3 regions of the Marinomonas epiphytica genome follow, and region 3 is predicted to be linked to each of the others. Evidence: predicted binding sites of a transcription regulator. Region 3 holds the regulator's gene; each other region holds the start of a gene.
What was found. The regulator sigma-54, encoded in region 3, starts transcription at its own class of promoters, with help from an activator protein. The targets are predictions, from matches to a motif close to TGGCACNNNNNTTGCTNT.
Positions count from the first base shown of each region.

Region 1: a site for sigma-54 is predicted at 3,558-3,575, ahead of glnA (glutamate--ammonia ligase). Genes of this name have one in related genera too.
Region 2: a site for sigma-54 is predicted at 6,919-6,936, ahead of ACYVGZ_RS03150 (HAD-IIB family hydrolase). Genes of this name have one in related genera too.

Region 1 is NZ_BAAGVX010000038.1:398,330-409,236, reverse strand. It holds gene typA (translational GTPase TypA) at 1-1,641, opposite strand, end outside; gene thiI (tRNA uracil 4-sulfurtransferase ThiI) at 1,873-3,324, opposite strand; gene glnA (glutamate--ammonia ligase) at 3,658-5,064, shown strand; gene glnL (nitrogen regulation protein NR(II)) at 5,261-6,343, shown strand; gene ntrC (nitrogen regulation protein NR(I)) at 6,340-7,767, shown strand; gene ACYVGZ_RS14365 (DUF3461 family protein) at 7,898-8,278, shown strand; gene ACYVGZ_RS14360 (L-threonylcarbamoyladenylate synthase) at 8,358-8,912, shown strand; gene ACYVGZ_RS14355 (divergent polysaccharide deacetylase family protein) at 10,227-10,907, opposite strand, start outside.
Region 2 is NZ_BAAGVX010000006.1:54,903-65,809, reverse strand. It holds gene ACYVGZ_RS03185 (tripartite tricarboxylate transporter permease) at 1-1,290, opposite strand, end outside; gene ACYVGZ_RS03180 (tripartite tricarboxylate transporter TctB family protein) at 1,292-1,732, opposite strand; gene ACYVGZ_RS03175 (Bug family tripartite tricarboxylate transporter substrate binding protein) at 1,811-2,803, opposite strand; gene yddG (aromatic amino acid exporter YddG) at 3,057-3,971, shown strand; gene ACYVGZ_RS03165 (pyridoxal-phosphate-dependent aminotransferase family protein) at 3,968-5,200, opposite strand; gene ACYVGZ_RS03160 (DUF3010 family protein) at 5,476-5,901, shown strand; gene ACYVGZ_RS03155 (DMT family transporter) at 5,998-6,873, opposite strand; gene ACYVGZ_RS03150 (HAD-IIB family hydrolase) at 6,975-7,808, shown strand; gene ACYVGZ_RS03145 (glycosyltransferase family protein) at 7,835-9,061, shown strand; gene ACYVGZ_RS03140 (alpha-amylase family glycosyl hydrolase) at 9,141-10,904, shown strand.
Region 3 is NZ_BAAGVX010000002.1:194,310-205,216, reverse strand. It holds gene ACYVGZ_RS01485 (YhdP family phospholipid transporter) at 1-2,629, shown strand, start outside; gene ACYVGZ_RS01480 (carbon-nitrogen hydrolase family protein) at 2,630-3,466, shown strand; gene yjgA (ribosome biogenesis factor YjgA) at 3,463-3,999, opposite strand; gene mgtE (magnesium transporter) at 4,006-5,358, opposite strand; gene ACYVGZ_RS01465 (HPr family phosphocarrier protein) at 5,364-5,633, opposite strand; gene ACYVGZ_RS01460 (PTS sugar transporter subunit IIA) at 5,644-6,093, opposite strand; gene ACYVGZ_RS01455 (RNA polymerase factor sigma-54) at 6,111-7,598, opposite strand; gene lptB (LPS export ABC transporter ATP-binding protein) at 7,670-8,395, opposite strand; gene lptA (lipopolysaccharide transport periplasmic protein LptA) at 8,396-8,905, opposite strand; gene lptC (LPS export ABC transporter periplasmic protein LptC) at 8,889-9,446, opposite strand; gene ACYVGZ_RS01435 (calcium/sodium antiporter) at 9,468-10,424, opposite strand; gene ACYVGZ_RS01430 (ABC transporter ATP-binding protein) at 10,596-10,907, shown strand, end outside.

The DNA of each region.
Region 1 (10,907 bases), on a different contig from region 3:
GGTTAGCTGTTTACCTTTAACAGGGTTTACCGCTAGATCGTTGTCACGAGAGTGAATACCGATGATTTGGCCTTCGTAAATATCAACCGCATGGCCTAGGAACATACGACCACGGCTTTGTAGGTTAAACAAAGCGTAAGCCGCGGTTTTACCCGTTAGCATACTAACCAATACACCATTTTGACGGCTGCTTACTTCGCCATCCTTTACTGGGCCATAGTGGTCGAATACGCTGGTCATGATACCTGAACCCGATGTTAGAGTTAGGAACAAGCCACGGAAGCCGATCAAACCACGAGAAGGCACAACGAACTCAAGGCGTACACGGCCTTTACCGTCAGGCTCCATGTTGGTTAACTCCGCTTTACGCAAGCCAAGTTCTTCCATGATAGAACCTTGGTGCTGCTCCTCTACATCGATAACCACTTGCTCGAACGGTTCGTGAATTTGACCATCGACTTCTTTTTGTACTACTTCAGGACGAGAAACCCCCAACTCAAAACCTTCACGACGCATGGTTTCGATCAATACAGATAAGTGCAATTCACCACGACCAGATACAATGAACTTATCTGGCGAATCGCCTTGCGTTACACGTAGTGCTACGTTGTGAATAAGCTCCTGATCAAGACGATCTTTAATATTACGCGAAGTAACGAACTTACCTTCTTTACCTGCGAATGGCGAATCGTTAACCATGAAGGTCATACTTACGGTTGGCTCATCGACAGTCAGAACTGGCAGAGACTCAACATTCGTTGGGTCACACAGGGTGTCGGAAATACTTAGACCATCGATACCGTTAATACATACGATATCACCTGCTGTTGCTAAGTCTGTGTCGACACGCTGTAGGCCGTGGTAGCCTTTAACGTTCAGTACTTTACCTTTACGTTCTTTGCCATCAGCAGATTTCACCACGACTTGCTGGTTTGGCGAAAGCGTACCGCGGGTAATACGACCTACACCGATTACACCTACGTAGCTGTCGTAATCCAATGCAGAAACCTGCATTTGGAAGGTACCTTCTGGGTCAACATCTGGCACTGGCACGCTGTCGACGATCATTTGGTATAGAGGCTCCATGTCTTCTGCCATTTCTTCTGGGTCGTTACCAGAAATACCATTAATTGCAGAAGCGTAGATCACAGGGAAGTCTAGTTGCTCTTCGTTCGCGCCTAGGCTATCAAACAGGTCAAATACTTGATCCATTACCCAGTCAGGACGTGCACCAGGGCGGTCAATTTTGTTGATAACAACGATTGGGCGAAGGCCACGCTCGAATGCTTTAGAAGTTACAAAACGCGTTTGTGGCATTGGGCCATCTACTGCGTCTACTAGCAACAATACAGAGTCAACCATAGACAATACGCGCTCTACTTCACCACCGAAGTCTGCGTGTCCAGGGGTGTCTACGATGTTAATACGGTAGTCGTTCCATTTGATGGCTGTGTTTTTTGCCAGAATGGTAATGCCACGTTCTTTTTCTTGGTCGTTTGAGTCCATGATGCGTTCTGCACCTTCGTCTTTACGATCAAGCGTTCCTGATTGGCTTAGTAGTTGGTCAACCAAGGTTGTTTTACCATGGTCAACGTGAGCAATAATAGCTACGTTACGTAACTTACTGATATCATTAGACATTTAAATTTCTCTGCGTAGGCTTGAGCAAAAATGAGCGCTCTACAGCGAGGCGATTTTCTCTATAAAAGACAGAAAATAAGGCTCGGTAGGGCAAAATTCGCGCAATTGTACCCTTATATTGATGAAGATCCCATTAAAGTTGGAAAAAAATCACACAAAAAGCGATTATCTTTCCAACCAGAGGGCTTGAGCCAAACAAGTCCTTTGACTTACTTAGCTCAGTTAGGAAAATTAAGGCAGGTAAACACCCACGTTTTGGTGACCCTGGCCTAATAAGTATGAAGCGTGCATACGGCTCATAACGCCTTTGCCGCAATACAGTAGATAAGTTGTGTCGCTGTCTAACTCACTCCAGTTAGAAGACAAAGCGAAGAAAGGAATCGCTTTAACCGGTCGACCACTGACTTTTAAAGGTTTATTTGCGGCTTCGTCTGGGTGGCGAATATCGATAATAACTTCTTCACCCACAGGCATACGCACGACAGGCACTTCGCCTTGGTACTGTTTGTCCACATCGTCCATTACGTTCTGAATAGAGACCACTTGTGCTTCTGTTACGGCTTTTTCCAATACGGCAAAATCGAAGTTTGCTTCTTGTTTCTCTATGCGGTGCATTTTTGCTCGTGTGGTCGGCTTAACCGAAATCACTCCACAAAACTCAGGCATACTGGCTGCAAAAGGCGCGGTGCCAATATTAACGGCAGTGTCTATGATGTCTTGTTTGTTCATGGTGATTAACGGACGAATAACCAATTCGTCTGTTACCTGGTCGATAACCTTTAAGTTGATCAGAGTTTGGCTAGACACTTGCGCCACACTTTCTCCGGTAACGAGCGCTTTTGCTCCCACCCCTTCCATGACTTCGCTGGCGGCTCTGAGCATCATGCGCTTAAGCACCACGCCCATTTCAGAATTGTCTACCTTAGTCAGTATCTCACCCACAACGGCTTCAAAAGGTATGGTGATAAACTTTACGTTCAGCGCAGAGCCGTATTTTTCCCAAATAAAGTTCGACACCTGCTTCACGCCGATCTCATGAGCATCCCCACCTAAATTAAAGAAGCAGAAGTGAGTTTTTAAACCCCGACTCATTGTTAGGTAAGAACTGACCGTGGAGTCATAACCTCCTGAGATCAAGGACAGCACTGAGTCTTGGGAACCAATAGGGTAGCCACCCAACCCTTCTATGCGTTGCTCAATCATCCATACTCGGTCGTCACGAATGTCGATAGGCACTAAGACTTCAGGGTCCTTAAGGCGCACAGCTTTGGCTTCACAGCGGGCTTTTAAACAACCTCCAATGTAGCGCTCTGCTTCCACTGAGGAAAAATCATGCTGCCCCACTCGTTTCACACGAACCGCAAAAATGGCGTCTTTAATATCCGTACCGTAAGAGGTAACGGCTTCGTCTACTATATCGTCGAGACTGACAAATGGAAATTCACGTACATATTGAAAGTGCGCAATACCGGCAATGCAAGACAATGCTTCTGTGAAGCTCTCTCTTATTTCTTCTCGGTCCGAGTAGACTTCGATAAAGTCCCAATTACCTGTTACGACTACCTCGTCATCAAGTTTACGCAAAACCAGGCGTATGTTTTGACGAAGCTGCTTAACAAATGCTTTGCGAACAGGACGGCTTTTAATGGTGATTTCGGAAAAGAACTTAACAATGAATTTCATAGTGAGATTAGCTGATGACCACGTAGATTAGGATGGCGAGAGTATAAAGAAAAGTCAGCAAAGTCGAAATGCCTTATTTTTGCACCACAATTAAGCGCAAGACAAAATAACGCACCAAAAAGGATCGTTTTTAGTTTGTTGTTTTACTCTGGTGCATTGATAAATAGCATTAATCAAAACCAACCATGTATATGTTTATGATTTATATAGTTTTTTATATCTGCACAAAATTCTGGCACAAGAAATGCTATATAAAATCCAAACTGCGCATCAACATGAAGCGCGCTGTTAATTACAAAAAGTATTTTTGCATACCTTAAATGGAGAACAATTATGTCAAACTTGACTCTTGAGTTGATTGCTGAACACGAAGCTCGCTGGGTAGACCTTCGTTTTACCGATTTCAAAGGTAAAGAACAGCACGTTACTATTCCTGCTTCTTCTGTAGACGAGGAATTCTTCGAAACGGGTCAAATGTTCGACGGCTCTTCTATTGCTGGTTGGAAAGGCATTAACGAATCAGACATGATCATGATGCCACAGGCTGACACAGCTCTAATGGACCCTTTCACTGAAGAAGCGACTGTTATTGTTCGTTGTAACATCATCGAGCCAGCTACTATGCAAGGCTACGACCGCGACCCACGCTCTGTTGCATTGCGCGCTGAAGAGTACCTTAAGTCTACTGGACTAGGTGACACGGCTTTCTTCGGTCCTGAGCCTGAGTTCTTCATTTTCGACGACGTAAAATGGAAAGCGGACATGTCTGGTTGTGCTGTTGAGATCAACGCTGAAGAAGCAGCTTGGTCTTCTAACAAAACAATCGAAGGCGGTAACATGGGCCACCGTCCTCGCGTTAAAGGCGGTTACTTCCCTGTACCACCAGTTGATTCTCACCATGACCTTCGTGGCGCTATGTGTAACGCTATTGAAGCAATGGGCCAAGAAATCGAAGTTCATCACCACGAGGTTGCGACTGCAGGTCAAAACGAGATCGGTGTTAAGTTCAACACTTTGGTGAAAAAAGCCGACGAAGTACAAGTAATGAAGTACTGTGTACACAACGTTGCTCACGCTTACGGCAAAACAGCGACTTTCATGCCTAAACCAATTGTTGGTGACAACGGTTCTGGTATGCACGTTCACCAATCTTTCTGGAAAGACGGTGTTAACCAGTTCTCTGGCGACCAGTACGCTGGACTATCTGAAACTGCCCTTTACTACATTGGCGGTATCATCAAGCATGCGAAAGCACTAAACGCTTTCACAAACGCTTCTACTAACTCATACAAGCGTCTTGTTCCTGGTTTCGAAGCACCTGTAATGCTTGCTTACTCTGCTCGTAACCGTTCTGCTTCTATCCGTATCCCATACGTTGCTAGCCCTAAAGGTAAGCGTATTGAAGCTCGTTTCCCTGATCCAACCGCTAACCCATACCTAGCTTTCGCAGCTATGTTGATGGCTGGCCTTGACGGTATCAAAAACAAGATTCACCCTGGCGATGCTGCAGACAAAGACCTTTACGACCTACCTGCTGAAGAAGCGTTGGCTATCCCAACTGTTGCTTCTAGCCTAGACGAAGCTCTTAAGAGCCTAGACGAAGGCCGTGCTTTCCTAACTGAAGGTGGCGTATTCACAGATGAAATGATCGATGCTTACATCGCTCTTAAATCTGAAGAAGTTGAGCGTGTTAACATGACAACTCACCCAGTTGAATTCGACCTTTACTACAGTGTTTAAGGTTTAATCTCTACTCAAAGCCCCGAACTGATTCGGGGCTTTTTTTTGCCCTAAAAAAACACTCTGGGCTAAAATGCACACAATTGGTGCATTAGATTCCTCGCTCAACGGGCAATCCCTATAAAAATAGACATAAAAAATTGCCCAATGTTGGTTCGTTTTTTGCAAACACAAAAGATCGATAGTGAGGCTAACCGTGCATAATTTACTAATAGACCATTTATCTACTGCCATTGTGCAGCTTAACCAGCGGCTTGAAATTGAATATTTGAACCCTGCCGCAGAAGTGTTGCTGGCTGTCAGTCGCAGACGCCTATACGGCCAATATCTTGATGCGGCTTTTCAGGAAGATGAAGAGAGCATAGCCACTATGCGCGCTGCGCTTGAGTCGGGCTACCCTTTTACTAAACGTGACGCAGAAATCGGCCGAGTGAATGACAAAAAGCTGTTTTGTGATTACACGGTCACACCTGTACTTGGTACTTCTAACCAAGCAGAAAACTTGATTATTGAGTTTTACCCTAGAGATCGCATGAAGCGCATTTCTCAGGAAGGGGAGCTAATCAGCAACCATCAAACAAGCAAAGAATTAGTGCGTGGTTTAGCTCACGAGATAAAGAATCCGCTTGGGGGCATTCGCGGCGCGGCCCAACTCATTAGCCGTGCCTTTAGTGATGAAGCGCTAAAAGACTACACTCAAGTGATTATTGAAGAATCAGACCGCCTGCGTGATCTTGTGGATCGTTTATTGGGTCCAAGGCAAATCCCCAAGAATAAGCACCTCAACATTCACCGCATTATTGAACGCGTGCGTCAGTTAATCTTGGTGGAATCAGATAATAAAATTGAACTAATCCGCGACTATGATCCCAGTATTCCTGACATTCTGGGTGATGAAGACCAGCTTATACAAGCCATGTTAAATGTGACCCGCAATGCGATGCAGGCGCTACTGTCTGAATACCCAAATGACTATAAAGAGATTCGTTTAGTCACAAGAACGTTAAGACAATTCACTATTGGCGCGAATCGCCACCGTTTGGTGGTCAAGGTCAGTGTAATAGACAACGGCCCCGGCATTCCCCCTAACATTTTGAAAACTCTATTTTACCCCATGGTCAGTGGTCGTGCTGACGGCACGGGATTAGGACTGTCTATCGCTCAATCAATTATCCATCAACACCACGGCATTATTGAGTGTAGCAGTGATGAAAGACACACCGAATTTAACATATTAATACCGATTGAAAGCTCGCCAGCGAAGGAGAACACTTTATGACAAACGATGAAACTGTATGGATAGTGGACGATGATCGTTCTATTCGCTGGGTTTTAGAAAAAACACTAGAGCAAGAAGGCATTCAATGTAAACTTTTTGACTCTGCCGAAAACCTGGTCAGCATGTTAGCAAAAGAGCAACCCAGCGCGATTATTAGTGACATTCGCATGCCAGGCATGGACGGTTTAACCCTGTTAAGTAAGCTGCAACAGGACTTCCCTTATCTACCCGTCATTGTAATGACGGCACACTCCGACTTAGAAAGTGCTGTGGCATCATACCAAGGCGGGGCATTTGAATACTTGCCAAAACCGTTCGATGTAGAAGAAGCCGTCAGCTTAGTAAAACGTGCCATGTTGCACCATAAGAATGCTAAGCCAAGCGCAGAAGAGATTCCTATTGAGCCAGAAGTTAATAAAGAAATCATTGGTGAAGCGCCTGCCATGCAAGAGGTGTTTCGTGCTATTGGTCGCTTAGCGAACTCTAATATCACGGTTCTTATTAACGGTGAGTCTGGTACTGGTAAGGAGTTGGTCGCACAAGCTTTGCATACTCACAGCCCTCGCGCTAGCAACCCTTTCATTGCCCTCAATATGGCAGCGATTCCTCATGATTTAATTGAGTCAGAATTATTTGGTCATGAAAAAGGGGCTTTTACGGGGGCAAATACCTTACGTCGAGGCCGCTTTGAGCAGGCGAATGGCGGCACCCTCTTCCTCGATGAAATCGGCGATATGCCGGCTGAAACCCAAACTCGATTACTGCGCGTATTAGCCGATGGTGAATTCTATCGTGTAGGTGGACACATTCCGGTAAAAGTCGATGTTCGTATTATTGCTGCCACACACCAAGATTTAGAAGGTCTGGTTGAAAAAGGGTCGTTCCGTGAAGATTTATTTCATCGCCTAAATGTGATTCGCATTCACTTACCTAAATTGGCAGAAAGACGCGAGGATATTCCGAAGCTGGCCCGTCATTTCTTGAGCCGAGCGGCTGAAGAACTTGCCGTTGAACCTAAGGTTCTAACTAAAGAGACTGAGCAGTATCTTACTCAACTGGATTGGCCGGGTAACGTTCGTCAATTAGAGAACACCTGCCGATGGTTGATTGTTATGGCATCCGGCCGCGAAGTGTTGGTTGAAGATTTACCCCCAGAACTCTTGTCTGCTACCACCAGCGAAATGCCATTTAATTCTTGGGAAGAAGCCCTTAAAAATTGGGTTGATAGCAGCTTGGCCTCGGGACAAAAAGGCATTCTGGAACAAGCTGTGCCTAAATTTGAGCGAATTATGATTGAAACCGCCCTTGCCCATACTGGTGGCCGTCGTCGAGATGCCTCTTTGCTACTAGGTTGGGGACGGAACACTCTGACGCGAAAAATTAAAGAGCTTAACATTGATCATTCCGATCAAGACGAAGAGTAAGCCACACCCACAGGATATCAAATTGATTTAAATCGATATTCTGTGGGGATTTTTTGCCCAAACACTTGCTTTTAGCGATACTATCCCCTACTAATAAAAGCTATTCAAACATATCTATAGGGAACTCACTATGTATCCAACTCTCGAATCTATGGGCATTACCAGTATACAAGACATTGAAAAATTCACCCTTCGTTACGAAGGAGGACACGATGTTCTTAAAGTCTATTACCGTCGAGAGAAAGGTTCTTTACTTCCTAAGAGTAAAAAATTCAAATTTGGCCGTTCGACAAAAACCGTATTAGCTGACGGTGGCCAACAGACTTATCGCCAAGTGCAAGAGCCTTCTTTGATCGTTCTTAGAGCAATGGAAGAACTGAGCCAGATCGTTGGTAAACAGGAAGAAGCCAAGGTCACGAAAGAAGACTTGATCAAAGAGCTTGATCACTTAGAAAAAGTAATGACGAGCAAGATCAGCGAAATTAAACAGAAAATCGACGCAATTTCTTAATATTTTACAGCTTTTCAATATCTCCACGTACTGGTTGAGTAAACACTCTCAACCAGTTTCTGCATGAATAATACCTTCTATGAAACGAATCCAAAACGAGAACGAACTAGCCCAATTATTAGCTCAAGGCGCGGTCATTGCCTACCCAACTGAGGCCGTTTGGGGGTTAGGCTGCGACCCTTTTAATGCCAAAGCAGTAAGACGTATTCTAGAGATTAAATCGCGCCCTGAAGCCAAAGGTTTAATTCTTATTGGGGGTCATAAAGACCACCTTGCCCCTTGGACCCAAGTGCTTGATCATGATGAAGCGGAACGCTTAATCAGCCCAACCGATCGCCCTACCTCATGGGTGGTGCCCGATACGAGTATCACGCCTAGCTGGGTAAGAGGAGAGCATAAAAGTGTTGCCATTCGGCTATCCAAACACCAGCCTGTACAGGCATTATGTGCCGCGTTTGGTGGTGTCTTGGTTTCCACATCAGCCAACCCTGCAGGACTTGAACCCGCCATGACCCCAGAAGAAGTGCAAGCCTATTTCGGCGATAAAATAGACGCCATTTATGACGCACCGTTAGGGCAAGCAGCGCAACCTTCCCAGGTACAAGACCTGATCACCGGCAAAGTATTCCGTTAACCGTAATGCGCCGTCAATCGTAGGGCGCCGTTAGGCCGCAGGCCGTAATGCGCCGTTGGGTGCGAAGCGCCCATAATTGAACCAAATCCATTGATGTTATACGAGGGCTGCGCCCTCGGCGTCAGATTCGCTTCGCGAACCATGACCTACGCATTAACATGCAAGTTTTCGATTAAAAAAATGCGCCGTCAATTGTAGGGCGCTGTTAGGCCGAAGGCCGTAATGCGCCGTTGGGTGCGAAGCGCCAATGATTGAACCAAATTACATTGGTGTTAAACGATGGCGACATCAAATCCATTGGTGTTATACGAGGGCTTCGCCCTCGGCGTCAGATTTGCTTCGCGAACCGTGACCTACGCATCAACATGCAATTTTTCGATTAAAAAAATGCGCCGTCAATTGTAGGGCGCTGTTAGGCCGAAGGCCGTAATGCGCCGTTGGGTGCGAAGCGCCAATGATTGAACCAAATTACATTGGTGTTAAACGATGGCGACATCAAATCCATTGATGTTATACGAGGGCTGCGCCCTCGGCGTCAGATTCGCTTCGCGAACCGTGACCTACGCATCAACATGCAACTTTTCGATTAACTACAATGCCCCATCAATTTGTAATGCACCGCCAAATCGTAGGGCGCCGTTGGGTGCGAAGCGCCAATGATTGAACCAAATTACATTGGTGTTAAACGATGGCGACATCAAATCCATTGGTGTCATACGAGGGCTTCGCCCTCGGCGTCAGATTCGCTTCGCGAACCGTGACCTACGCATTAACATGCAATTTTTCGATTAAAAAAATGCGCCGTCAATCGTAGGGCGCCGTTAGGCCGAAGGCCGTAATGCGCCGTTGGGTGCGAAGCGCCCATAATTGAACCAAATCCATTGGTGTTATACGAGGGCTTCGCCCTCGGCGTCAGATTCGCTTCGCGAACCGTGACCTACGCATCAACATGCAACTTTTCGATTAACTACAATGCCCCATCAATTTGTAATGCACCGCCAAATCGTAGGGCGCCGTTGGGTGCGAAGCGCCCATAATTGAACCAAATCCATTGGTGCTATACGAGGGCTGCGCCCTCGGCGTCAGATTCGCTTCGCGAACCGTGACCTACGCATCAACATGCAATTTTTCGATTAACGACAATGCCCCATCAATTTGTAATGCACCACCAAATCGTAATGCGCTGTTGGGTGCGAAGCGCCCATAATTGAACCAAATCCATTGGTGTTATACGAGGGCTTCGCCCTCGGCGTCAGATTCGCTTCGCGAACCATGACCTGCGCATCAACATGCAATTTTTTGATTAAACCGGGGTTATTTGAGGATGGCAGTTAAGGGCACTAATTCGACGTGGTCGCTTTCTAGCTGAGCGAGGCGCTTTTTCAGGTACGTCATGGTTTCTGGGTAAGGATGCCCAATCGCTAATGCAATGCCCTGTTTGTGGGCCAGTTTAACGAGCCGTGAAAACTGTTTATCAATGGCTTTTTCCGTCCGAAAATTGTCTAAGAAGACATCGCGCTTGGCAGTTTTTAGCCCCATTTCTTTCGCTGTTTGTTCTGCCACGCTGTGAGGGCTTGTTAAGCTGTCAATAAAGAAGAGTGACCTGGGCTTAAGGGTTTCCATAACCCATTGCATTGCATCTGGTTGAGCTGTCAGCAAGCTACCCATATGATTATTCACGCCTTGAATATCCGGTAGACTTTCAATGTCTCTTAGCAAGGTTTCTTTCAATTCCTGCTCTGTCATATCGGCATACAAGCCACCTGGTCCAAGCTTAAACTTGTGCTCTGTTTCCATTGGGGCATGCAAAATAATTAAGCGCCCTTGTTCTTTTGAAGTGAGTGCCGTTTTCTGAGCAAACGGCGTACTTGGTAAAATAGCTAATGCCACTTCGTTTGGAAGTGCGAGAGCCCCTTCCATACCTTTACGGTTATAGCCTAGGTCATCGATTAATATGACAATTTTGGCTTTATCTATAGATTCCTCTTTTACTTC
Region 2 (10,907 bases), on a different contig from region 3:
TACTTTACGGAAGATATAACCCATCACCCCAAAGCCCACCATAAAATACAAATCAAGCGCACTATGACTAACAGAGTAAATACCAACGGAAGCTACTAGTGTCACGATGGGCATAAGGTATTTTGGCGGAATACTCAGCAACTTAACAAAAATACCAACCATTGGGATGTTCAATAACAACAGCACCAAGTTACCAATAAACATGGCTGCAATGACACCCCAAACAAGGTCTGCATTTTGTTGGAACAACATAGGGCCAGGTGTGATATTCAAAGAAATCAACATAGCCAATAAAACGGCTGTTGTTCCACTACCAGGCACACCAAGTGTTAGCATAGGAACAAGTGCACCAGAAGCCGCACCATTGTTACCAGCTTCAGGGGCCGCAACACCACGGGAATCCCCTTTACCAAACTCACCTTTATCTGAAACGCGCTTTTCTAGCGTGTAACTGATAAAGCTGCCCAGTGACGCCCCTGCGCCAGGTAAGACACCCGAGATAAAACCAAGAACCGAGCCTCTCAAGGAAGCGGGCAATACTCTTATAATATCTTTAGGGCTAAGCTTTAGTTTGTTAATGGCAACCTGTTTAAGCCCATCACCTGCGTGTTTTTCTAGGAAAAATAGCAACTCACTAATCGCAAACAAACCCACAATTGCAATAATGAAGTCAATTCCTTCAAACAGCTCCAAGCTATTAAAGGTGTAACGCTGCACCCCTGATAATAAATCGATGCCAACGGTCGCAATCATTAACCCAATAGCGGCAGCCATGAGAGTTTTAAACTGATTTTTACCAGTAATCCCACCTAAGGTGGCAAACGCTAGTGTAAAGAGCGCAAAGTATTCTGCCGGACCAAATTTTAATGCAAAGCGAGCCAGAATAGGTGCCAAGATAACTAAGCCGATAGTTGCAATAAAGCTACCTATAAAAGACGCAATGGCGGAGATAGCAAGAGCTTCAGCGGCCTTACCTTTTACCGCCATAGGATAGCCATCAAGGCACGTCATCATCGCAGGCTCATCACCTGGAATGTTCAGCAAGATAGACGAAATTCGCCCTCCATACATGGCACCTGCATACACCGACGTCAATAGAATTAAAGAAGAAGTTGGTGATAACCCAAAGCTGAAAGCAAGAGGAATTAATATAGCAACACCATTAGAAGGCCCTAAGCCAGGCAATGCACCAATCAGCGTTCCTAGAATCGCCCCTAATACGGCGAACATGATGCTTTCAGGTGTCAAGGCAACAGCAAAGCCTTGTAGCAATAAACTTAACGTGTCCATATTAAAACTCCAACAAGCCAAGTGGTAGAGACAACTCCAACACAGTGTTAAACAAAAAGAAGATAAACACTGAGCTGGCAACACCGGTAATGAGGCTCTTAGTGACTGTCACCCCCATTCTCCAACATAAAAAGCTCACCACTAACGTCGCAGAAATAAGAAAACCTAATGGCTCGATCGCCCAAGCAAACACCATAATAGATAAGGACACTACAGCAAGCTCAATTAGCATAGATACTGGCGCCCATGGTGTGTCCGGATCAGGTCGAACAATCATATACACTGAGCTAACACCCAGCACAATTGATAAAATTATTGGAAATGTATTGGGGCCAACAGTCTCATGACCACCAAACGGAATTGGGAATTGCGTTGCTTCATAGCCATACGCCACGGCTAATAGAAGCATAAGCATACCAAACACACGATCATTTACGCGCATCGTACTGCTCCAATTGAGTTAAATTGAAATATCGGAATGTAGGAGGAGCGAACGCCCCTCCTAATAATCAGCCAAATGTTATTTAATTAAGCCAATTTCTTGTGACAAGATTCGGATGTCTAAGGTTTGCTGGTCTACGAACTCTGTAAGGTCAGCACCCGACTTATGGAATGGCATTAAACCATTCTTCGCCATGATGTCTTTCCACTCTTGCGTTTCGTACAAACCATCCATAGTGTTGACCCACCAGTCATAAGAGGCTGGGTCAGCATTACCTGGCACATAGAAACCACGCCAGTTTGGCGCGACTGCATCAATGCCTTGTTCCATAGCCGTTGGGATAGTATCGTACGGTGCTGGTAAGCGCTGCTCAGCTAATACAGCAAGTACACGAACATCGCCTGAATCCATAAAGCCCGTTACTTCTGATACGTCTCCAGTGAAAGCATCAACATGACCGCCCACTACCTGGACCAATGCATCGCCACCGCCATTAAAAGCAAGGTAACGAATTTGAGGTAATTGAGTTACTTGAGAGTTTTTCGCAGCGATAAGCACTTTAAGGTGATCCCAACCACCAGAACCACTACCACCAGCAAATTTAACAGAAGTAGGATCATCACGAAGAGCCGCCATTAAATCATTTAACGTTGCGTATTTAGAGTCTTTGCTAACCGCAATAACACCGTAATCGGCTCCCAATGTGCCGACCCACTTAACTTGACTTGCATTCATTCCTGGGAATTGGCCTTGAGCAAGGCGAGTCGTTGTAGCAGTACTAGCTGCAACAATGAGATTAGCGTCTTTTTCACGTTTACTAACCGTGTGAGCGAAGGCAACACCACCACCTGCACCCGGCATATTAACCGTCTTAACATTACCTTTAATATAATCTAAATCAACTAGCACCTTACCCACACTACGACAAGTAAAGTCCCAACCACCGCCAGGGTTAGCCGGGGCGATACACTCAGCACTTCGTGCAGGTTCAAATGCATGAGCTTGTCCAGCTAAGGCTAGAACTGCTGCGCCAGATACTAGAGCGGATTTCAAAGATAAAGATTTAAGCATTATGATCTCCTGATTATTATTTTTGTTTTTCATTCTCAAAGCACTTAACCGTTAGTATTGTGATTTGATGCTTACGACCATATCAACCCAAACTGTCATCATCCTGTCAATCGCCTGTCACAAACAAAATAATTGTAAGCGAATGTTCATTCATAGCGATTTTTGACATATCATTCCGCGCTTTTACACCACTTGCGCACATTCAAATAGCGTAATATGAGCCGATTCAGATAATTAAAAAAAGGACCTGTTAATGAACCGTTCATCTGCAACAGCCATAGGCTCTATAGCAATTTTTCTTTGGAGTGTACTAGCATTGTTTACTACCAGAGCAGGCTTGGTGCCCCCCCTTCTTTTGTTATGTTTAACGTTTTCGGTAGCAAGTGTGCTGTTCTTTATAGTCTACTGGCTTAAAGGAGAGCTTAGAGCGTCTTGGGAGCAAACTCCACTGTTCTCCATGCTTTTTTGCGGGGGAGCTTTTTTCCTTTATCACTTTTTTTATTTTTACGCCTTTCAACATGCGCCCGCTGTTGAAGCCGGTTTAATCGCCTACCTATGGCCCTTACTCATCGTCTTATTAGCAGGCTTGACGACGGGTGAAAAATTGCAATGGCCTCACTTAATCGGTGCCGTGGTTGCCTTTATTGGCACAGGCATCATGCTAAGTGATAAAACGAATGGAAATGCGCAACTAGATGGCACGCTCTATGATTGGACTGGGTACGGCGCCGCTTTTGCCTGCGCCATTATTTGGTCAAGCTACTCTGTTCTCAATCGTCGCTTTCAGGCCGTTCCATCAAGCGCCGTGCTTTGGTATTGCTTGATTACTGCTCTATTGGCAGGAGCTACGCATCTTTTATTAGAAGAAACGTATCTAGACGTTTCAATGTGTAGCTGGTTCGCTATTTTAGGATTGGGTCTAGGCCCTGTTGGCATTGCCTTTTTCTGCTGGGACTGGGGGGTGAAACGAGGCAATCTATCTTTGCTTGGCGTGCTGTCTTATACCGCGCCCGCCCTTTCTACGGCATGGCTTGCACTATTCACTGAGGCTAGTTTAACCGGAGGGCAATTATTGGCTTGCGTATTTATCACTTGCGGAGCGTTATTTGCCAGCTTAATGCCCACAAAGAAAACTCCGCATATAACAAATAATAAAGTCGAAATCTAAGCCACTTTATTTTGGCGGCTTGGAGCAGCTTGCAAGTAAGCTTCCATTGCCGCCATTCCATTTGGCTGATCCACTTTCACTCCTAAGTCGCGCATAGTACTGCCCAGGGCATGCAAGGTTCTAAACAGGTTATGCTCTCGACATTGCTCTCCCATTTGGCCTATCCTGACAATAGGCTGGCCAAATGATCCAGCAATTTCTACTCGATAGATCTCTGAAATATGCCGACAAATCTGCTTCGAACTCAAACCATCAGGAATATCAATGCCAACCACAGAATTAAGTCTTGCAGAGGGTGGAATAAACAAGGATAACCCCATTGCCTCAACCCCTGTCTGCAAGGCTTTAGAACAACGTAGATGACGAGCAAACCTCACTTCCAGAGTTTCATCACATACTAGTTTCAAAGCCTCGTGCAACGCCATGATGCCAGAAACAGGGGCGGTATAATGATAGCCATCGTTATGCCAAAAATTTTCAGCTAAACGGACATCAAAACACCACTGAGCCGTTGGTACTGAACGGTCTTTAATTGCTTGCCAAGCCTGATCCGAAAAAACCAATAAAGAAACACCAGGAATCGATGAAAGCCCTTTTTGGCCACCAGTGATAACCACATCTACTTGCCAGTCATCCATCTTTAACGGCATGGTGCTTAAGGTACACACGGCATCCACGACCACAATACAGCCGTAAGACTTGGCTATTTTAGTAATTTCTTCTAAAGAGTGATTAAAGACCGTGTTAGACGTTTCACCTTGCACGAGAGTAACCACTTTTGGTCGGTTATCTTCGATAGCGCGCTTCACCCGTTCAGGGTCTGCAGCTTCATGAGTAGCCACATGTAATTGAGCCACTTCAGCCCCAACGCGCTCTGCCATTTGAGCCATGCGGTGACTAAAAAAGCCATTATTAATACAGAGAATTTTCTCGCCGGGCTGTAATAAATTCGCTACCGCCATTTCCATTGCTGCTGAGGCCGGGCCTGCCACACCTAAAACCCACTCAGAACGTGTTTGAAAAACGTATCGCGCCATTGTTTTCACTTGATCAATAACTTGCGCCATGGCGCCACCTAAATGATTGATCACCACCGAGTTCGCTTTCGCAACACGCTCAGGAATTGGAACAGGCCCTGCTCCCATCATTAATAAAGGTTCTTGAGGTAAAATTTCGTCCAATGTTTTAACGACTGGGCAAGGAATGTTTTGGGGGGTAGAGGTATCCATTTTGCTAACCTTGTACAACTGAATAAAGCTTCTACTTATTTAGATAAGCAGAATAAAATATCGAAAATTCATTTTTAATAAAATATTATCCTGCATTGTTGCAATATCTATTAACAAAATAAAGTCAATATAAAGTAAACAGTGGATTCATCTGGAATTCGAACAAATCACCTTTTTGTTCTACTGGTCAGTGTTTTCACAGTAGTATTATTTACTCTATGCAAAACAAGGCAGTATGCGATAATCACGAGTCATACAATTGTAAGGTAATTAAGATGATCACATGTGGTGTAGACATCAAGAGTAACGAAGCCATTTTATGCTTACTCGATAAACAAGATGGGCTGTTTCAAATTATCGACTGCAGACAGGTCCGTCACACCCTTGGCAAAGAAAGTAGCAGCCAACAACTACTGCGCTTTCAGTCGACACTCAAAAAGCTATTTGAAGATTATCAAGTTGAGCAAGTCGTTATTCGAGAGCGCCCAACCAAAGGAAAGTTCGCTGGCAGTGCTATTGGGTTCAAAATTGAAGCGGCAATCCAATTAATTGACCAGCAAGAAGTTCATTTACTGAGTAGCAAGCAGGCAAAGGAGAACATTAAAGACTCTCCCTTACCCATTAGCTTTAAAGAGTCAGGACTCAAAGCGTTTCAGGAAAACGCCTTCATGACAGCTTATGCAGCCTTGGTAAACGAGTAAAGAGTAAATCATCAGCAGGCAGGGTGCCTCACAGTGGCACCCTAATCGCTTACCAACACTGTGCATCACTACACTATTGCACCAAATAGGGGCGCTCTAGAGTTTCTTTTTCCCTAATATCACCATCAATACCCCTCCTAAGACCCCAACACTTGCAATAATTAAGTGCATGGTGACACTTTCACCTGCAAATACCTGCCCACCGACTGTAGCAATGACAGGTACTAAAAGCTGTAACACAGCGGAACTTGAGGTACTTATGCTAGGCAAAACCGCATACCAAAGGGCGTAACCAAGCCCTGACATGATAGCCCCAGACAATACTGCCCAGAGCACTCCTAAAGCGCTGATTTGAAGGCTAGAGAATGTCACCACTAGCAGCAGTAATAGGAATGGCATTGTCCTTATAAAATGCGCTGCCGTCATCATGAGAGGGTCCTGCACGCCTTTACCAAACCAGGTATAAGCACCCCAAGCTATCCCGGCCATCATCATCAAAAACACAGCGAGTAGAGAGCCCTTTCCTTCCATGCTTGGAGACACCAAATATACAAAACTCGCAAAGGCGATAATCAGCCCTAACCATTCTATCGAACTCAGCTTTTGACCAACATACACCGCTAGAACAATTAAGGTCAGTTGCACCGCTCCAAACAAAACTAAAGCGCCAAGCCCAGTTGCTAGCGAAACGTAGGCATAAGAAAAACCTAGCGCATAGACAAACAATGCCACCGCACCTTTCCAACTGCCTTTGTGCCAAATCAGGCTCAAAACCTGTCGCTTCTGATTACTTAATTGAAAAAGCACTAACAAAACTAGAGTGAGCGCCCCACTAAACAGACGTATTGATGTAAAACTAACAGGGTCAATCAAACCTTCCGCTAAGGCCAATCGACAAAGCACTGAATTTGCTGCAAATGCGATTAACGCAAAAGCAACCATAACCATTAAGCGGGGGCCTTGAACCGGCATAAAAATGTGTTCCAAACAACAAAAGAAGCGGACACTTTCACTTACTGGCACCAGATTTGCAAGTTAATCATTTATCATTAGGCAATCATTTTTGGTAACTTATGAGCAAATTGCTAGTCTTCACAGATCTCGATGGCACATTACTTGATCATCACACTTATAGCTTTGAACCGGCTATCAAAGCCCTAGAGGCGTTAAAGAAGCATCAATTCCCCTGTATTCTAAATACCAGCAAAACGTACGCCGAGCTTCAGGCCCTTCGCGTATCTCTTAACCACCAAGACCCTTTTATTGTGGAAAATGGCTCTGCAGTATACATACCCAAATCCCTTGGACTGCCCCCATTAGAACCACTTATCGAACAGGGCGATTATTGGGTAAAAAGCTTTGGTCCAAATCGTGATGACCTGATCACCTTAAAAGACAGACTACAAGACACTTATCAATTTCTCGCTTTTAGCGATATGACTCCTGCAAAGTTAATCCAACTGACAGGCCTAGATTCAAATTCGGCAGAACTTGCACTACAGCGTGAATTCACTGAGCCTCTTTATTGGCAAGACACCGATGAAGCCCTTACTCAATTGAAAGCTGACGCCAAAGAACTGGGCATTCATGTACAAAAAGGCGGGCGCTTTGCCCACCTCATGGGGGCCCAGTGTGATAAAGCCAACGCCATGCTTTGGCTGTCTGAATGGTATTCATCACACAACAAAACATTGGTCACTACCATGGCATTGGGTGACGGAGAGAACGACATTGGTATGTTAGAAATATCTGATCTACCTGTGATCATCCGTTCTCCTTCCCATCCACCACCTAAAATCCCTAATCGACACGATGCACAAGTCAGTCAGCAGGAAGGCCCTGCTGGCTGGTGTGACGCGGTATTCGAAGTACTGACACGTTTAAAGACCAACAACATAGATTCGTAAAATTAAGATAATAAAGGACTCAAATTATGGGTGATTTTCATCAGAACGGCATTATTACTACTTTCCACAATCTGGCTCAACGCCCCTTAGAGGACATGGAAAAAGAGCTTTGCGCCTTCGCTAAAACGCGGCCAATGTCATTGATTCTGCCCTGCCTGTATTCTGAGCTAGAAACCGATGCCATGCCCAACATCATTAAGCATTTACAACAGGTTCCTTACTTATCTGAAATCATCATAGGATTAGACAGAGCCACTGAAGAACAATATCGTCACGCCTTGGAGTTTTTTAGCGTTTTACCACAAAAGCACCGAGTGCTTTGGAATGACGGTCCACGCTTGAGAGAAATAGACGGCGTACTTAAAGGAGAGCACTTATCCCCTACCAACCCAGGCAAAGGCCGTAATGTTTGGTTCTGCATGGGCTACAATTTAGCAGCAGGTGAAGCCGAGTCTATTGCCATGCATGACTGTGACATTGTCACCTATGATAGAGAACTACTTGCACGGTTAATTTACCCTGTCGCCAACCCCAACTTTAACTATGAATTTGCCAAAGGCTATTACGCACGTACTGCCAATGGCAAAATGAACGGTCGCGTGAGTCGACTGCTGGTCACGCCATTATTAAAGTCCTTGAAGAAAGTGTTTGGTAACTTGGATTTCTTGGACTACCTAGACAGCTATCACTACCCACTTGCTGGTGAGTTTTCCTTCCGTCGCGATGTGATGACAGACATTCGCATTCCAAGCGATTGGGGGCTGGAAATTGGCGTACTGAGTGAAATGCACCGAAACTACTCTACTAACCGACTTTGCCAAGTAGACATTGCCGATGTTTATGACCACAAGCACCAAGATTTGTCGGCCGATAATGACGACGGTGGTCTCTCTAAAATGTCTATCGATATCACTAAAGCTATTTTTAGAAAATTGGCCACTAATGGAATTATTTTTAACCAAGAAACCTTTAGAACCATCAAAGCGACCTATTACCGTGTGGCTTTAGATTTTATCGAAGTGTATCGCAACGATGCGGAAATAAACGGTTTAAAACTGGATGTCCATTCAGAAGAGCAAGCGGTGGAGTTATTTGCTGGCAACATTATGAAGGCAGGTAATCAATACCTTGAAAAGCCAATGGAAGCGCCTTTTATACCAAGCTGGAACCGTGTCCAAAGTGCCTTCCCTGGTGTGATGGAACAGCTCGCTAAAGCGGTCGAACAAGACATGGCGGAATATGGACCGAAATAACTAACAATCATCATACGGTTACTCATTAAGCCGGCTCCCCGGCTTAACTTCATTCATTTAACACACTAGGCAGGCCTATATGGAAAATACAGAACAGTCACAACTCACTCAACGCTTAATTGGCCATTTGCAAACCCTATATCCCAAGTTAGACGCAACGGCCCTTGCGAAATCCTGCCTAGAGACCTTTAACCTTAGCCCTGCCACCGAGTCTCCTCGCCCCCACAGAAATATCTGGGACCAGTCTGACATCATGCTAATCACCTATGCAGACACCTTGCGATCTGGAGAAGAAGCACCACTAGAAACCTTAACCAAGTTTGTTAAAAACAAACTGGCTGAAAGCATTTCTGCCGTTCACCTACTGCCCTTCTTTCCTTACAGCTCAGACGATGGTTTCAGTGTTATGGACTACACTACGGTCAACCCGTCTTGTGGCAACTGGGACCATGTCACCGAGCTCACCAAGGAAGTCAAAGTCATGGGAGACTTGGTCATTAATCATTGTTCAAGCCGCAGTATGTGGTTTGAAAATTACAAAGCAGGCGTGGAACCAGGGGCGAGCTATTTCTACGAAGGTGACCCGAATAGTGACTTATCTGCGGTGGTGAGACCAAGAACATCCCCTTTACTACGAGAAGTACAAACTAAAAATGGCGAGAAGCACGTATGGTGTACCTTTAGCCACGATCAGGTAGATTTAAACTTTGAAAACCCACAAGTGTTATTAGAGTTTTTGAAAATTATTCGACTCTATTTAGAAAAAGGCATTCGCTGGTTTCGATTAGATGCCGTGGCCTTTTTGTGGAAAATTCCAGGCACAAACTGCATCAACCTACCGCAAACTCACGAAATGATTCGTTTACTCAGACTCATGATAGAACATTATGCACCTGAGTCAGTCATCATCACCGAAACCAATATTCCTAACCAGGAAAACCTCACCTATTTTGGTAACGCCAATGAAGCACACTTAATTTATAACTTTTCCCTTCCCCCTTTGCTAATTAACAGCCTAATTACGGGTAACTGCCAACATTTAAAACAATGGCTAATGAGCATGCCACCAGCTCAGCAAGGGACAACCTATCTTAATTTTATTGCTTCTCATGATGGAGTCGGTTTGCGCCCTACCGAAGGGCTATTAACCGATTGGGAGCTACAAACCCTCATTAGCACAATGCAAAGGTTTGGCGGTAAACTAAGCTCGCGCACCACTCCTCAAGGGGAGGCAAAACCTTATGAGATCAATATCAGCTTATGGAATGCCCTAGCGGGCACGGTTCAGGCCGGCCCTGACCAGTGGCAACTGGCTCGCTTTTTATGTGCTGCCGGAGTAATGATGGCTCTTGAAGGGGTACCCGCTTTCTATATTCATAGCTTATTTGGCACGGAAAACGATTTAGAACGCGTTGATAATACCGGTCAATTTCGCTCTATTAACCGACACATTTGGGACATGGAAGACCTAGACCATGTTCTCAATACACCAACTCACCATAAGCAGGTGTTTGAAAACGTCACTCGCCTCACCAAGATACGCAGAGCGCAACCAGCATTTCATCCAAATGCTACGCAATATATATTGCACATGGGAGACGGCTTATTTTCTTTCTGGCGTCAGAGCCTTGATCGCCGCCAAAGCCTGTTTGCGGTGTACAACATAACGGATCAACCCGTGAGCTTTAACTTGTCAGAACTTAATTTAATCGCTACGGACAACTGGGTAGACCTGATCACTGAGCAGGTATACGACGACCATTTAGCAAAAGTGACCTTGTTGCCGTATCAATTTATTTGGTTATCAAACAAGCGCGGAAGACTTAAACAAACTCATGCCTAATTG
Region 3 (10,907 bases):
TGCTTCGGTGCAAGGTTATTCTGGCATACCTAAAGCCACGGGTATTAATGGCGTTTTTTCACTAACACAGAGTGGCGGTTACATTGACTTTACGGGTCATGACAGTGCTCTGTCGTTTGACACTGTATACGATTCCGTTTGGCAAACGGATGATTTATCTGGGTATGTGAAGTGGCAAAACTTAATGGACCACTTTTTAATAACTGGTGAAGACTTATCGGTTACCCGTAACGGTGCTCTGATACAGGGTGGCTTTCGCTTAGAGGTGCGTGACTGGGGGGCAGATTGGTTTGCCCTAGATTTGCACGCCGACCAATTAAGTGCGGAAGATAGGCTTACTTTTGTTCCTCCGAATGCGTTGGGGGAAGAATTAAGGCAATGGGTAGACGAAGCTTTTAATGGCGAAGGTGTGGTAGAGCAAGCGGATTTCATGATCAACACTGAGCTTGTTGATGGTGCTCAACCGATTGTTCGGCTACAAATGAAATTGGCAGATACTGATATTCGTTTTGATGAAAATTGGCCACAAGCAACCAATGTAAAAGGAACATTTAATCTCGCTCAAGAAGGGGTATCGGTGTTCGTTGAGTCAGTGGACTTTGCTGATTTCTCGACGACTGACGTCTTGGTTCAAGTGCCTATTGTGGATGGTCAGGCGGATCGGCTGATTGTTAAAGGGAGTGTTGATAAAGAAGCTCAAAAGGTATTGGCTTTTTTAAATGACACGCCGTTAGCAGAGGATATTTTGCAACCTTTCTCAGATTGGGAGTTAAGGCAACCTGTTAAGGGGCAATTTAATGTTGCTGTGCCTTTTGACCAAGGTGATCCTTCTGTGGATCTAGAGATCCATTTAAACAATAACCCCTTGCGTATGAATGATCTAGATTTAAACCTAAGTGTGGTCAAAGGGCAGCTATATTATCAGACAGATCAAGGTGTTTATGACAGTGTTTTTGAGGTAGATGGACTGGGCGGCAGATCCGTATTAGAACTGAGTTCTAGTGTTGCTGAAAATGATAAAGCGCTGATTATTACAGGTCATTTACAAGGTTCTGTGGGGCTGCAAGAAGTTGCTGGCTGGTCCTTGACTCCCGTCCCTCATGCATTATTGGATAGATTTAATGGTGTTGTTGATTATCAGGGGGAATTAGCAATTAACCAGGCACAACAAGGGCAGCTGGATTTAACTTTAAAAAGTGATCTTGTGGGTGGTGATATTGGCATGCCAAGTCCGGTTGGCAAGCCAAGTCAAGAAGCAAGGCAATTAGTATTAACCTTTCGACAGCACGATGACGACTTGGTTATAGATGAAGTTTATGGGCAGTTAGTGCGGAGTCGTTTCCTTATTAGAGACAGTGAGTTAATAGGCGGAGAATACTTTTTTAATAAGGATCAACCGCTAAGTTCGACGATACCAAAAGGTTTAGTGTTTAAGGGGGAAGTGTCTGAAGTAGACTTTGACCCTTGGTTTGAGGTCATCAATTACTTTATTGAAGAGGTAAATCAGTCCGACAGTGATGAAACGGCATCACTTTTTGATATTCCGGAATGGTTGTCGCAGGCAGAGCTCATTGTCGATAATTTCAAAATCAATGAACAAAATACCTTGCATAACGCCAAGTTGGTCTATCCGTCTAAGCAGGGCTCGTTGCAGGTGAACTCAGATGAAATTAATCTAGAGCTCTCGCAAAAAGCAGGTGCACCTCATTTACACTTTGGTTTCCTAAGTTGGGAAAGCGATCCTGCTGAACCGACAGAAGAAGAGAAAAGCACCCCGATTTTGCATGCTAATCAAATTCCGACTATGGGCTTCTCGATTGATGAGTTGTATTTGGATCACCGCCCATTAGGGGATTGGCAAATGCAGATTACTAATCTAGGTGACCGTCTGAGGATAGACCCATTATCAACTCGACTGGAAACAGCTAGCTTTGATGGCAGTCTGTTTTGGCAGGATGATGGAATAAGCCCAAATGTTGAGTTGATGGTTGCGGTCAAAGGGGAAGACTTGGCCGAGTTAACCGGAAAGTTCTCCAAACAGCCTTTGGTGACTTCTGAAGAATATGACATAAATTTAGCGTTGAGTTGGCAAGGTCATCCATTTTATTTTGATCGATCCTCTGCGTCAGGAAGGATTAACTTTTCAGCCTTGGATGGCAACTTTTCACAAGTGGAGGAGTTGCCTGCGTTTTTGAAAGTGCTAGGTATTTTTAATTTCGGTGCTCTAAGTCGCCGCTTATCCTTAGATTTTTCCGATGTTTATGAGCCGGGCTTTACTTATGATGAATTTACTGGAAAGCTACTACTAAACCAAGGCGTTGTCACCACACAAGAGCCAATCAAGGTGACGTCTCCTACTGCAAACGTGATCGTTCAGGGTAGTGCGAATATTGAAAGCGAAACATTAGATCAAGAAATCGAAGCCAGTTTTCCTATTTCTGGAGCACTACCTTTAGCCGGCTTAATATGGGCGACTCCACAAATAGCTGGGTTGTTGTACATTACAGACCAATTGGTGGGCGATAAAATTTCCAAAATTACCAGTGTTAAATACTTAGTTAACGGCTCCTTTGATGAGCCCGTTTTCAAGCAGGTTCAGTATCAGCCGAATGCGCGAAGTGATAAATAGATGAGCAAGTTAATTGTTGCTGGGTTACAGCTTACTAGTGGTCAGTGCTGGCGTAAGAATTTTGCGCAAGTTGAAAGCTTACTGCAAGCCGCAGTTAATGACGGGGCACGTTTGCTGGTGTTGCCGGAGAACGTGTTTTTGTTCAGTGGAAAGGATATGCGAGCCCTGGCGGAGTCACAAGAGCAACTACGCCTAATGGAACAAGTGGCCAGTTTGGCAAAACAATATAATGTGTATATTGTCGTTGGCTCTCACCCCTACGCTTATGATGAGATGGGGGAGCCTTTGGCGGATCATAGAGTACGGCAACGTAGCTGGGTGTTTGCTCCTGATGGGACATTGCAGTGCCATTACGATAAAGTGCATTTGTTTGATGTGGATGTCGAAGACAGCACTGCCAATTATCGAGAGTCTAACTTTATTGAGCCTGCAGATTGGCATCCCACTCTAATTGATATTGATGGTGTTAAGGTGGGCTTGAGTATTTGCTACGACTTGCGTTTTCCTGAGCTTTATCGCGATCTTAGTCAAGCAGGGGCTCAGCTAATCCTTGTGCCTGCCGCTTTTACCTATGTGACGGGGAAAGCTCATTGGTTAACACTCCTAGCCGCACGGGCTATAGAGAATCAATGCTACTTTTTAGGGGTTAATCAATGTGGTTGGCATAATGAGAAGCGCCAAACTTACGGTCACAGTGTGCTTTTTTCGCCTTATGGTGAAAAATTAGCTGGGTTAGGGGAGCGCGTGGGCTATTTTGTAGCAAAAATAGACACGAATGAAGTGGTCAGGGTGAGAGATAAAATGCCCTGCCAGCTTCATCGTAGAATTGGGGTTTAGTCACTAAGTCCCAATTTTTTTTCTTGGGCTTCTCTTAAAAAGCGAAATAGCTTTTTGCGGTTGGTGGTATTGGCCCCTTTTTGTACTTCTTTTTGTGAGGCGCGAATCAATTGACGCAATTGCTGAATGTCTTCAAGTTCAGGGTGTTCGGCTAAGTAGTCTGACAACGCGGCTTTGCTGTTCTCACCGATCAAGGTATCACGGGTTTGTTCCAGTTGATGAAAAAGCTTGTTGTAAGCTGCAGAGGTAGTGTCAAATAACGCGACCTGGTGCTCAATGGCTTCGTGGTCTTCGGTGCGCATGATTTTACCAATGTACTGTAAGTGTCTGCGCATGGCTTCATGTTGCTTTATGCGGTCGGCCTCTGCAAGGGCATCACGCAGAGTATCCGACATAGGAACCTTCTTTTGCTGTCCTTTACTAAGAGACAGTAATTTCTTGCCTAGTACTTGTAAGGCCTCCATTTCTCTTTTGATTTGGGTTTTACTTTTCGGGAGGTCTTCTTCGTTATCAAATTGATCAAAATCAGTCATGGGAACCTATATTAAGAAAATAGTGGCCAGTCCTAAGAAGGACAAAAAGCCTACAACGTCGGTTACGGTTGTTAGAATTACACTGCCAGCCAGAGCGGGGTCAATACCAAGTTTTTTGAGTAACAGTGGTAATAGAGTGCCTGTTAGGGCGGCAAATAAAAGATTTATTACTATCGCACCTGCAATAATGTAGGCGATTTGAATATCATCAAACCACACTGCGGTAAGTGCTGCAATGACAGTGGCCCAGAGTATACCATTAATCATACCAACAATGAGCTCTCTGTTCAGTAGCCAGCGTGCGTTTGTCGGACCGATTTGATCCAGTGCGATGCCTCGAATAACGAGAGTTAATACTTGAGAGCCGGCAATTCCACCCATACTGGCAACAATGGGCATGAGTATGGCGAGGGCGACAACTTTGTCGAGGGTGTCTTGAAACAGGCCAATTACATAGGAAGCAGTGAACGCAGTAATTAAATTGATCCCTAGCCATACCGCCCGGCGGCGAGTGGTTTTCATGATGGGCGAGAAAGTATCTTCATCGTCGTCAAGGCCTGCCATGCTAAGCATGGAGTGTTCTGCTTCATCACGAATAACATCGACCACATCATCAATGGTGATACGGCCCAAGAGCTTTTGGCTCTCTTCGTCTATTACGGGGGCGGACACTAAATCCATTTTTTCGAACAGCTGGGCTACATCACTAACAGGCGTGTTGGCGTGCAAAGGAGTGATTTCGGTTTCCATGATATCCCGAACTCGGGTATCGGCATCTGCAACTAATAACTTAGTAATGGGTAACGAGCCTAGCAGGCGATCGGAGCGGCTTACTACCAAGATGCTGTCTGTCATATCAGGCAGCTCTTCATGGCGGCGTAAATAACGGAAGACAATATCAACGGTGATGTTGGGGCGCACCGTAATGGTGTCCGTATTCATCAAACCGCCTGCGGAGTCTTCTGAGTAGCTAAGCAGTGTTTCAACGCGAGTTCTGTCTTGCGCGCTCATGGACGCAAGAACTTCTTTTACAACCGTTTCGGGTAGATACTGAAGTAAGTCGGCTAAGTCATCGTTTTCAAAATTCTCAGACACAGCAACAACACGCTCTGTGTCCATTTCTTTTAAGAAGGTAAGACTGATATCTTCATTCAGGTACTGAAGTACTTCACCTTCATTTTGTGAATCAATAAGCTCCCAGAGAAGCTTACGTTCCTTAGGAGGAGACGATTCCAATAGGCGAGCAACATCTTGAGCCGGTAAAGCACCATTAAGAAGGTAACGAATCTGCATGGTTTTACCGGACTCAAGAGAGTCGGTAACGGTTTGCAGATGTTGTAGGGTGCTTTGTTCAGACATAGGGGTTACTCGTCTTCCCCGAACTTGTCTTCAATGAGGGCAACAATGGCCGCGAGCGCTTCCGTTTCATCATCACCGTTAGTTTTAATGGTGATCTGAGTTCCTTTGCTAGCCGCTAGCATCATCATTGCCATGATGCTTTTGCCATCCACATTACGACCGTCCTTCTCAATGGTAATGTCGCAAGAAAAACGTGTAGTGGTTTCAATGAGCTTGCCAGCAGCTCGAGCGTGCAGTCCCAGCTTGTTGATAATAGTTATGGATGTTTTTTGCATAGGCCTTCCTTTATAACAGAGATTTGAAGGTCATATAGAGGGCTTCATCATCCTGAGCCCCTCGTAATTTGTCCAATGCCTCTGGTGATTGAGCAAGTTCTGCTATTTGCGCTAATGTTGCCAAATGATGATTACATTCATGTGGCGGTGCGATTAAAGCGAAAATAAGATCAACGGGTTTTCTATCAATAGAATCAAAGTCAATCGCTTCTTGTAATGACATTACCACAATCGCAGAGCGATTCGCAGTATCTAGCCGACAATGGGGAATAGCTAAGCCAGAGCCAATACCGGTACTGCCCAGTTTTTCTCGGCTAAGTAAGGCGTCGTACACCGCACTTTCTTCACAATGCAAACGGTCTGCAACGATGCAAGCTAAATTTTCGAGAGCGCGTTTCTTGCTTACAATATCTTTTTTTGCAAAAACCAAATCAGCTTTAAGTAGGGTATCCAATGGCATGGTTTTATAGTATCCGTTTAAATCAGTCGTTTACGTTCGTTTGAGGGTGGGATGTTCATCGCTTCACGATATTTCGCTACCGTTCGGCGAGCAACTTGAATGCCTTGGTCGGCCAAGGTGTTTGCTAATTTATTGTCACTCAAGGGTTTCTGTGCGGGTTCTTCAGCCACGAGCTTTTTAATCATTGCACGAATAGCCGTTGAGGAGCACTCGCCACCAGAAGCCGTGTTAACATGGCTTGAGAAAAAGTATTTCAGCTCAAAGATACCTTTGGGTGTATGCATAAACTTTTGTGTCGTAACTCGCGATATCGTGGATTCATGCATGCCTACTTCTTCCGCGACATCATGAAGAACCATGGGTTTCATTGCTTCTTCGCCAAGTTCGAAGAAGTCAATTTGTCGGTTCACGATACAGCTGGCGACTTTCAATAAGGTTTCGTTACGACTTTGTAAGCTTTTAATGAACCACTTCGCTTCTTGCAGTGAGTTTTTAATGTAGGTGGCATCTTCACTTTTCGCTGCCGTGTTGGCCATGGCTGAATAAGTTTCATTAATTTTTACGGGAGGAAGGGCGTCATTATTGAGCTCAACTTGCCAAGTACCTTTTATCTTTTTTACGCTGACATCAGGAATCACATAATCCGTGTTTAAGTTGTCTACCGCAGAGCCTGGGCGCGGGTTGAGTTGTTGAATTAACGTCACAACTTCTTTTAGAGCCGCTTCTTTGAGCTTTGTTTTGCGAGTTAATTGGGCAAAATCTCGGCTACCTAATAGGCCTAAGTGATTGTCTATTAAATTGTGTGTGCTCTTGTATAAAGGGTGATCTCGGTACGCTTCTAATTGTACGAGTAAGCAGTCACGTAAATCGATTGAACACACACCAACCGGATCAAAGCGTTGTAGTCGATGTTGAACGGCAATGACTTCGTCAATTTCGAGTTCTTCAAGTTCAGCACTTAAAGCTTCGCAAATTTCTTCCGTAGAAATGCTCAAATAACCATCAGATTTAACACATTCGATGATGGCGTAGGCAATTTCAATGTCACGGTCAGACATGTGAGTTAGGTTAAGCTGCCAAATTAAATGGTCTTGAATATTTTCTTCTGGGGCATTGCGACTTTCAAAGTCACTTTCCCCTTCAAAGCTTGACACATCACTTACTGAGGCTGAATTTTGGTAGGTGTCGTCCCAGTTACTGTCTATCGAAAGCTCTTCTGGAATGCTGTCAGTCCATTCGGATTCAAGTCGTGCTTCCTCAGGGTTGGATTCAGCTTCAGTGCTTCTCTCGTCGGTCTTTTTCTCGGTTTTGCTTTCGATACTGTTGTTTTCGGCAGGAGTATTTGCCAGTTCATCATCGATTTCTAACAATGGGTTAGACTCAAGAAACTCATGGATTTCTTGCTGTAAATCTAAGGTGGATAACTGTAACAAGCGAATGGCTTGCTGCAGTTGAGGGGTCATCGTCAGTTGTTGACCGATTTTTAATTGTAACGACTGCTTCATAGAGCAACACTTAGTAATTTAAGTTGGAACAAGATATGCATACTACTCTCTTTATCTAATAATGATAAGGGTTATAGACGGAAATCGTCGCCAAGATACACCTTTTTTACCTGCTCATTATTAATAACCGTCTCGGCGTCGCCAGAAGCGATAATATGGCCGTTACCGACAATATACGCCTTATCACAAATATCTAACGTTTCCCTTACGTTATGGTCGGTAATTAATACACCAATGCCACTTTCTTGAAGGTGTTTGATGATCAGCTTTATATCCCCAACGGAAATGGGGTCGACCCCAGCGAAAGGTTCATCCAGCAATACAAATTTAGGGTTCATGGCGAGGGCACGAGCAATCTCTACTCGACGTCGTTCGCCACCTGATAGAGCCATACCTAGGTTTTTTCGAATGTGGGTAACATGAAACTCTTCTAGTAGGGATTCAAGTTTGGCTTGTTGCTGCTGTTTGTTTAGGTCTTTGCGGGTTTCTAAAATGGCCAGAATGTTGTCTTCGACAGACATTTTTCGAAAAATTGACGCTTCTTGTGGTAGATAGCCAATGCCTTTTTGGGCGCGTGTATGCATCGCATTATGGGTAACATCTTGGCCGTCAATGAAAATTCCGCCTGCATCATTTGTGACCATGCCGACTATCATATAAAAGCAGGTGGTTTTACCTGCGCCGTTCGGTCCGAGTAGACCAACGGCTTGACCAGACTCAACCGCCAAAGAGACATCTTTAACGACTTGGCGCTTCTTATAGCTTTTAGCGAGGTTCTTTGCTTCTAATAGTGCCATTTAGTTCTCATCTTGTGCTGCTTGGGGTTGCAGGGTCATAGAAACGCGACCAGTATCCGTTTTGTTTGCTTGGAAAGCGCCACTGTTTACCATGTAAAGTATGTAATCGGCAGATACTTTATTGTCGATCCGATTTAGGTAGCCATTGCCTGAGATTTCAAGTTTTGCCTCTAGCGTTGAATAATCAATGTTATCCCCTTGGCTAATAACCATGTTGCCTGCTTCATCGATTTGTTGGCTGAACTTGGCTGGCGAGCCTTTGGCTTTAAGCTTGTTAAATTTTTGGGTTTGCGGATTGGTGCTGATTTTTAAATACTCAGCCTCAATTTCAATGGTGCCCTGGGTAATGAGAACGTTACCCTTATAAATCGCTTCGCCTGTGGTTTGGTTGAACGAAGCTTCGTCTGCTTGAATTTCTAACGGTTGCTCCGTGTCGCTTGGCAGCGCAGTAGCAAGGGAAGTAAGGCAACATGAAGCTAGAAAAAGAGTTAACTTAGCGAGTTGGTTCATAATGTCCTCTTACCGGTTTGGTCATGATTACTTCACCGGAATTGATAAAAGCTGTGATCTTACTTGCACTGGTAATGCCTTGAGTGGAATAAAGCTTGGCATTTCCATAGCTGCTTAACGATTGATCTTTATCAAGATAGTGTACCGTGTCTGCAGATAAAGTGATATCAGCGGCACCGACTTGGCGTTTTAGCGCTTTTGCATCTTGAGTTAATAAAATGTCTTTGCTGCCATCTTCTATTACGCCCTGTAATGATTCGGCACTCCAGCTACTGGTGTCGGCATGGCGCTCTACAAAAGGAAATTCAAGCAGTGTTTTTTTTGCCGCTAGATAATGTAATGTTTTTGCAGCCTCTAGTGTCTCAATGAGTTTGCCTGAAGGATCGAATTCCTTTACTCGTACTTGCGTAATGAAATAATCAGGAGAGCTACTTAGGGACTCTGTGGTAACAAGGTTAGATTGAGGTCCCTTACCCACTATAAACAGTAAGCCGGCTGCACCTACTAGAGCGCCAAATAAAAACCACTTTTTCAAACTCATACCAAGCATTTTGAATCCACGTTAGCTACTTGTTCCCATAAGTATTAAATATACGCCATAAGACCCGACCAAAGGTAGGCCTAGCCATCTAGGAATTTGTTTGTTTTGAGCGCGATTAAAGAGAAAAACAGCAGCAGCCATTACAAGGGTTAGAGCGAGCACCCAAGGAAAGTCACGAGACATTATTTGGTTATCGGTGACTCCTGGAGCAATGAGTGCAGGAAGAGGTAAAACCGTAGCCAAGTTAAAAATGTTTGACCCTAAAACATTGCCAATGGCGATGTCATGGTGACCTTTACGTACACTACTAACGGATGCGGCGAGTTCTGGTAGGCTAGTGCCGATCGCGACAATGGTTAATCCGATCACCAGTTCGCTCACGCCAAGCGCTGTGGCGATCCCTGTCGCTCCCCACACCAAGAGTTTTGAGCTGCCAATCAGTACAGCCAATCCTACGACGGCAATCAAGACCGATTTGCCAACCGAACCGCCATCGTCTTCTGGGAGCTCAGCGGCGAGTTCTTCTTCTAAGTCTTTGGCGTTTCTTAATAAAATAAGAAGAATAATAATGAAGGCAATAAGTAGAGCGCATCCGTCAAAAACACTCAAATGACCATCCCATAGTAATAGGCCAGATAAAAGTGTAATGGCTAATACCAGAGGCACTTCTTTAGTGGCTAGGCCTTTTGCAATAGGAATGGAGGAGAGCAATAGAGTGATGCCGAATACCAGACCAATATTGGCAATGTTGGAACCAAGGACATTACCAATGGCAATTTCTGGTGCCTGGTCAAACGCTGCGATGGCAGATACCACCATTTCTGGTGCAGAGGTGCCTAAAGCCACTAACGTAATGCCAATGACCATAGGGCTAACGTTTAATTTTTCAGCAACTAAAGCAGCATGCTCAATGAACTTGTCAGAGCTTAATACCAGTAATACCAGACCGGCTAACAGAGCAGCGGAATAAAGCAGCATAATGTCGATATATCTCAAAAACTTAAGGGACGTACATTTAATGAGGTTTGGCGGGTAAATTCAAGACTTGATCTTTGAAACAAAATGGGATTTGTCTCCTGTTCAATAGGCTTTTTAAGGTCTGAGTGATAACATTTATCCCATTATTCTACGGATTAGGGTATTTCGCCAATGGATGCATATATAGAAGTCCAAAATCTTAAGTTCTCTCGAGCTGACAGAGTGATATACGAAGATGTCACTTTAACCATACCCAAAGGTAAGGTGACCGCGGTGATGGGGCCGAGTGGGACGGGAAAGACAACCTTATTGCGGTTGATCGCAGCACAACTGACACCTGATGAAGGGCATATCTTTGTGGACGGGCAAGATGTACATGCTTTGTCTCGATCTTCTCTTTATGAAGTGCGAAAAAAATTAGGCATGTTGTTTCAAAGTGGTGCTTTGTTTAGTGATATGTCGGTTTATGAAAATGTTGCTTTT